Regions from separate parts of the Streptomyces sp. NPDC041940 genome, predicted to be linked through region 2. Evidence: riboswitches for the same ligand, from Rfam matches in the RefSeq annotation. Region 2 holds a riboswitch; the other holds the start of a gene.
What was found. A riboswitch is a leader RNA that binds a small molecule or an ion and turns the genes downstream of it on or off. The one in region 2 is predicted to bind thiamine pyrophosphate.

Region 1 (3,393 bases), on a different contig from region 2:
CATCCCCCACTGACAGTCGGAAGTCAGCCCGGCCCGCCCGGGCGGACGAACGCGCTCCCCGACGGCTACGCCGTCGCCGCCTTCAGCGGCCTCGCCGGGTCCTCCAGCAGCACCGGATTCATGGCGGCGCCCGACTCGATCAGGCGACGCCCCTGCGCCAGGTCCCGGGGGCGGCCCACCGCCAGCAGCGCGACCAGCCGGTCACCGCGGAGCCAGCACACCGTCCAGGCCGGCCCTGCCGGGTCGCCCCGCCACAAGGTCGTGTCGGCGCCCGCGTGGTGCCCGGCGTACTGCACGAACCGCCCGAACTGCTCGGACCAGAAGTACGGCACCGGGTCGTACACCGCCGGGGCCTCCCCCGAGGCCCCGCCGACGATGTTCAGGGCCACCGTGCGCGGCCCCTGGAGGGCGTTGTCCCAGTGGTGCACCAGCAGGCGCTCGCCGTACCGCCCCGAGGGGAAGGAGGCGCAGTCGCCGACCGCGTACACGTCCGGCACCGACGTACGCAGGTGCTGGTCGGACACGATCTCGCCCTGGGCACCGAGCTCCACTCCGGAGCCGGCCAGCCAGGCCGTGGCGGGGCGGGCGCCGATGCCGACCACGACCGCTCCCGCCGGCAGCCGCGTACCGTCGTCGAGGAGCACCGCCCCGGGCTCGACGCGCTCCACGCGCGCGTGGGTGCGCAGGACCGCACCCGCGTCGGCGTACCAGCCGGCCATCGGGGCGGCGACCTCGGCGGGCAGGGCCCCGGCGAGCGGCCGCTCGGCGGCCTCCACGACGGTCACCGCGCAGCCCGCCTCGCGCGCGGCCGTGGCGAACTCCGCGCCGATCCAGCCCGCCCCGACGACCACGATGTCGTGCTTGCGGGCCAGCACGGGCCGCAGCCGCTCGGCGTCGTCCAGGGTGCGCAGCAGATGCACGCCCGGCACGCCCTCCGCGCCGGGCAGCCGGATCGGTTCGGCGCCGGTCCCGACGACGAGGGCGTCGTACGGCACGGGCCCGTCCTCGGTGTCCAGCTCGTGGTCGCCGGGGCGCAGGCCCAGCACCTCGCAGCCGAGTCGCAGTTCGATGCCGAGGGCCTCGAAGTCGAGGTCGAAGGCGGAGCCCTCGGCCTTGCCGAGCAGGACGGCCTTGGACAACGGGGGCCGGTCGTACGGCTGATGGGGTTCGGCGCCGATGAGGATCACGGTGCCGGTGAATCCCTGCTCCCGCAGGGCGACCGCGGTCTGCACACCGGCCATGCCCGCGCCCGCCACGACCACGCGCCGCGGCGCTGACGGACCTGGTTCCTGTGTCTGCTCGCTCACCTGATCACCATAGACACCTGACGTTTTGTCAGTCAGTGCTCATGCGCAGTGACCTGCTCCACAACGCTCGTCCCGCTGCCCCGCTGGGACTCCCACTCCCACCTCTCCTCCAGCCGCACCCGCCCGTCGGGCAGCTCCACGACCGTCGACACACAGTGCCCCGAGGACGTGGTCCCGTCCTGCTTGAGCTGTACGTAGCGGAAGTCCAGCCGGTCATCCTCCCGGGTACCCACGAGATGCCCCCGTACGACGTCGCCGCCCGTGTACTCGGCCCAGATCTCGCCGTCCTTCTCGTGGTACGTGAACCGGGTGCGGGTCCCCACCTGGCCCGGCGCCTGGTCGGCGACCGGGGCGAGGAGAAGACCGTCGAGGGATCGGGCCATGGACGGAGGCTCCCTTACTGCGACATACGGCATCGGGCTAGGGTGGCCAACGTAGAGCACTCGCGGGAGCCCGGACGCACCGGGCTGAGAGGGAGGCTGGCGGCCTCCGACCGTACGAACCTGATCCGGGTCATGCCGGCGAAGGGAGGGGCTGGACGCCCATGTCGCGCACGCGAACGTCAGACGTCCTCGTCATCGGGGGCGGCATCATCGGCCTGGTCACCGCGTGGCGGGCCGCACAACGCGGGCTGGTCACGGCCGTGGTGGACCCCGAGCCGGGCGGCGGGGCCGCACAGGTGGCGGCCGGCATGCTGGCCGCCGTCACGGAACTGCACTACGGCGAGCAGACCCTGCTCGGCCTGAACCTCGCCTCCGCCCGGCGCTACCCGGACTTCGCGGCCGAGCTCACCGACCTCACGGGCCACGACCTCGGCTACCGCCGCTGCGGCACCCTCGCCGTCGCCCTGGACGCCGACGACCGGGCCCATCTGCGTGAACTGCACGCCCTGCAGCAGCAGTCCGGCCTGGACTCGCAGTGGCTGTCGGGGCGGGAGTGCCGTCGCCTGGAGCCGATGCTCGCGCCGGGCGTGCGCGGCGGGCTGCGGGTCGACGGCGACCACCAGATCGACCCGCGGCGGCTGTCCGGGGCGCTGGTGACGGCGTGCGAGCGGGCAGGAGTGGTCATCCACCGGGCGTGGGCGGAGCGGCTCACCGTCGTACGGGACCGGGCCGCCGGCGTCGTCACGGCCGACGGGACCGCCCTGGAGGCGGGGCAGGTGGTGCTGGCCGGGGGCAGCCTCAGCGGGCGGCTCGCGGGCGTCCCCGAGGACGTGCTGCCTCCCGTGCGACCGGTGAAGGGGCAGGTCGTACGGCTGACCATGCCGGGGCGGCACGGGCCCTTCCTGAGCCGGACCGTGCGCGCGGTCGTGCGCGGCAGCCATGTCTACCTGGTGCCGCGCGAGAGCGGCGAGCTGGTCATCGGGGCGACCAGCGAGGAGACGGGATGGGACACCACCGTGACCGCGGGCGGCGTGTACGAGCTGCTGCGCGACGCCCACGAGCTGGTCCCGGGCATCACCGAGCTGCCGTTCACGGAGACCCGGGCGGGACTGCGGCCCGGCTCCCCCGACAACGCGCCGCTGCTCGGCCCGACCGGTCTCGAGGGCCTGCTGCTGGCCACCGGGCACTACCGCAACGGTGTCCTGCTCACGCCGGTGACCGGCGACGCCATGGCGCACGTCCTGGCGACGGGCGAACTCCCCGAGGAAGCCCGTCCCTTCACCCCCAAGCGCTTCAGTACCATCACCGCACTCACGGAGCAGCCCGTATGAACATCTCCGTCAACGGGGAGCCCCGGGACGTCCGGCCCGGCACGGCTCTCGACACCGTAGTGAGGTCGCTCACCACCTCGCCCTCCGGAGTGGCGGCCGCCCTCAACGAAACCGTCGTCCCGCGCACGCGGTGGCCGTCCACGTCCCTCGCCGAGGGAGACCGTGTGGAAGTCCTCACCGCCGTCCAAGGAGGCTGACCATGGCCGACGATCCGTTTGTCCTCGGTGGTACGTCCTTCACGTCCCGCCTGATCATGGGCACGGGCGGGGCGCCCAGCCTCGACGTGCTGGAGCGTTCGCTGGTCGCGTCGCGGACGGAGCTGACGACGGTCGCAATGCGCCGGGTGAACCCCTCGGTGCACGGTTCCGTGCT
Region 2 (3,393 bases):
TTCGTGTTGTTTGTCGGGTCTGGCTGAGCGGACCTCGTCCAGTGAGCTCCCGTCCTTGTGGGCGGGGGCTCGCTGTCGTTCCGGGGAGGCATCGGAGGGCGCCGAGTGGGACGATTCAGGTGTACGTCGCAAAGGGGGCCATCATGTCCATCATTCGACAGAGCATCGATGTCGACCGGCGTCCCGAGGACGTCTACGACTACGTCATGGACACCCCGCGGATGCCGGAGTGGCAGCTGAGCGCCGTGTCCGCGGAACGCCTCGACGAGGGGCCCTTCGGCATCGGCTCCCGGTTCCGGGTCACCCGGCACGTCGGCCGCCGCGTGATGCCGATGACCATGGAGGTCGTCGAGTACGACCCGCCCCACACCTGGGGCATGCGCGGTGTCGACGGCCCCGTCCGGGCCCGGGTGCACGGCGAGGTCGAGCCGTTCGACGAGGGGCAGCGCTCCCACGTGACGATCGAGATCGACTTCGAGGGCCACGGCGTGGGCAAGGTCCTGGTACCGCTCGTCATGCGCCCCCAGGTCCGCAAGGAACTCCCGCGCAACGAGCAGCTCCTCAAGGACCGGCTGGAGCACGTGGGCGAGTAGGGCGTATCGCCTCCGGTGTCGCGGGGACGGGCGGGGCGCGGGCCACCGTCGGCGATCTGCGACACTGGTTGAGCCATGCCTAAGCCCGGAGAACTCACATTCGTCGCCCCCCGCGGAGCCAAGAAGCCGCCGCGGCATCTCGCTGATCTCACTCCTGCCGAGCGCAAGGAGGCCGTCGCGGCTGTCGGGGAGAAGCCGTTTCGTGCCAAGCAGCTCTCGCAGCACTACTTCGCGCGGTACGCGCACGAGCCGGAGCAGTGGACCGACATTCCGGCCGGTGCCCGGGGGAAGCTGCAGGAGGCGTTGCTGCCCGAGCTGATGAGCGTCGTGCGGCATCTGTCCACCGACCAGGGCACCACGCGCAAGACGCTGTGGCGGCTGTTCGACGGGACGCTCGTCGAGTCCGTGCTGATGCGGTACCCGGACCGGGTGACCATGTGCATCAGCTCGCAGGCGGGGTGCGGGATGAACTGCCCGTTCTGCGCGACCGGGCAGGCGGGTCTTGACCGGAATCTGTCCACCGCCGAGATCGTGCACCAGATCGTCGACGGTATGCGGGCGCTCAGGGACGGTGAGGTCCCCGGTGGGCCCGCCCGTCTCAGCAACATCGTGTTCATGGGCATGGGCGAGCCGCTCGCCAACTACAACCGGGTCATCGGGTCCATCCGGCGGCTCACCGACCCCGAGCCCGACGGGGTGGGGCTCTCGCAGCGCGGGATCACCGTCTCGACGGTCGGTCTCGTGCCGGCGATCCACCGGTTCGCCGACGAGGGCTTCAAGTGCCGGCTGGCCATCTCGCTGCACGCGCCCGACGACGAGCTGCGCGACACCCTCGTCCCCGTGAACACGCGGTGGAAGGTGCGCGAGGTGCTGGACGCCGGGTTCCAGTACAGCGCCAAGTCCGGGCGGCGGCTCTCCATCGAGTACGCCCTGATCCGGGACATCAACGACCAGGCCTGGCGCGGTGACCGGCTCGGGCGGCTGCTCAAGGGCAAGCCGGTGCATGTGAATCTCATTCCGCTGAACCCGACGCCCGGGTCGAAGTGGACCGCCTCACGGCCCGAGGACGAGAAGGCGTTCGTGGAGGCCATCGCCGCCCATGGTGTGCCGGTGACGGTCCGGGACACCCGTGGACAGGAGATCGACGGGGCGTGTGGTCAGCTCGCGGCCACCGAACGGTAGTCTGACCGGCGTAAGAACATCTGCATATCCGACACCTGCATATTCCGACAGGGGAGCGCCACAGCGCTGAGAGTGCGGCACACGGCCGCAGACCCTCCGAACCTGGCCCAGGTCATTCTGGGTAGGGAGATCGGTCATCACTCGAGCTGTTGCGCCCTGCCCGGGATCCCCTGAGTTCCCGGGCGGGGCCGCGTCTTCTCCTGGTCATCCAGGAGGAATCCAGTGAGCAACAAGAGCAAGCGGCTGACGGCCGTGGTCGTCGGGCTCGGCATGGTCGGCACGCTCGCCGCGTGCGGGTCGTCCGGTGACGGCCAGGGGTCCGGCGACTCCAAGACCGTGACCCTCGTCAGCCATGACTCGTGGGCCGCGTCCAAGGGCGTCATCGCCGCCTTCGAGAAGCAGTCCGGCTACAAGGTCGACGTCCTGGAGGACGGTGACGCCGGGCAGGCCGTGAACAAGGCGATCCTGACCAAGGACAATCCGCAGGGCGACGTCTTCTTCGGCGTCGACAACACGCTGCTCTCACGGGCCCTCGACAACGGGCTGTTCCAGCCGTACGAGGCGAAGGGCTCCGAGCAGATCAAGGCCGAGTACCGCGCCGACCAGGGCAAGCACCGGGTCACGCCCGTCGACACCGGCGACATCTGCGTGAACTACGACAAGAAGTACTTCGCCGATCACAAGCTGGAACCGCCGCGGAGCTTCGACGATCTCGTCAAGCCGCAGTACAGGAACCTGCTCGTGACCGAGAACGCCTCCGCCTCCTCGCCCGGCCTGGGCTTCCTGCTCGGAACCGCCGCGAAGTACGGCGACGACGGCTGGCAGGGCTACTGGAAGAAGCTCAAGGCCAACGGCGTGAAGGTCGTCGACGGCTGGGAGCAGGCCTACAACGAGGAGTTCTCCGGCTCGGCCGGCGGCAAGAAGGCCAAGGGCGAGAGGCCGCTCGTCGTGTCGTACGCCTCCTCGCCGCCCGCCGAGGTCATCTTCGCCGATCCGAAGCCGGACACGGCACCGACCGGGGTCGCCGAGGGCACCTGCTTCCGGCAGGTCGAGTACGCCGGGCTGCTGAGCAACGCGAAGAACACCAAGGGCGGCAAGGCCTTCCTCGACTTCCTGCTCACCAAGAAGTTCCAGGAGGACATGCCGCTCAACATGTTCGTGTACCCGGTGCGCGAGGGCGCCCAGGTGCCGCCGGAGTTCGTGGAGTTCGGGCCGCAGGCGAAGGACCCCGAGACCCTCGACCCGGCGAAGATCGCCGAGAACCGTGATCAGTGGGTCAAGTCGTGGACCTCACTCGTACTCAAGTAGGCGGCCGGCAGCGGGGCGCGGCGGCGCGGTTCGGGCTCATCGCCCTGCCCGTCGCGTTCTTCGCGGCGTTCTTCGCCTACCCCGTCGCCGCGATCGTCGCGCGCGGGCTGAAGGTCGACGGGGTCTGGCGGTTCGGGCGGATCGGGGAGGTGCTGGCGCAGTCCGATGTCCGGCACGTCCTGTGGTTCACCACCTGGCAGGCGCTCGTCTCCACCGCGCTCACCCTGCTGATCGCGCTCCCCGGCGCGTACGTCTTCGCGCGCTTCGACTTCCGGGGCAAGCAGGTGCTGCGGGCGGCCGTCACCGTCCC

Region 1: it holds a riboswitch for thiamine pyrophosphate, as region 2 does, so the genes downstream of both, thiO (glycine oxidase ThiO) here and ACZ6I3_RS28500 (thiamine ABC transporter substrate-binding protein) in region 2, are expected to answer to the same signal.

Annotation. Positions count from the first base shown of each region.
Region 1 covers NZ_JBVJBP010000001.1:690,622-694,014, reverse strand. The annotation lists gene ACZ6I3_RS02995 (NAD(P)/FAD-dependent oxidoreductase) at 66-1,307, opposite strand; gene ACZ6I3_RS02990 (avidin-fold protein) at 1,340-1,690, opposite strand; TPP riboswitch at 1,743-1,854, shown strand; gene thiO (glycine oxidase ThiO) at 1,852-3,021, shown strand; gene thiS (sulfur carrier protein ThiS) at 3,018-3,218, shown strand; gene ACZ6I3_RS02975 (thiazole synthase) at 3,221-3,393, shown strand, end outside.
Region 2 covers NZ_JBVJBP010000019.1:163,723-167,115, forward strand. The annotation lists gene ACZ6I3_RS28490 (SRPBCC family protein) at 144-593, shown strand; gene rlmN (dual-specificity RNA methyltransferase RlmN) at 669-1,775, shown strand; TPP riboswitch at 1,815-1,921, shown strand; gene ACZ6I3_RS28500 (thiamine ABC transporter substrate-binding protein) at 2,046-3,083, shown strand; gene ACZ6I3_RS28505 (ABC transporter permease) at 3,059-3,393, shown strand, end outside.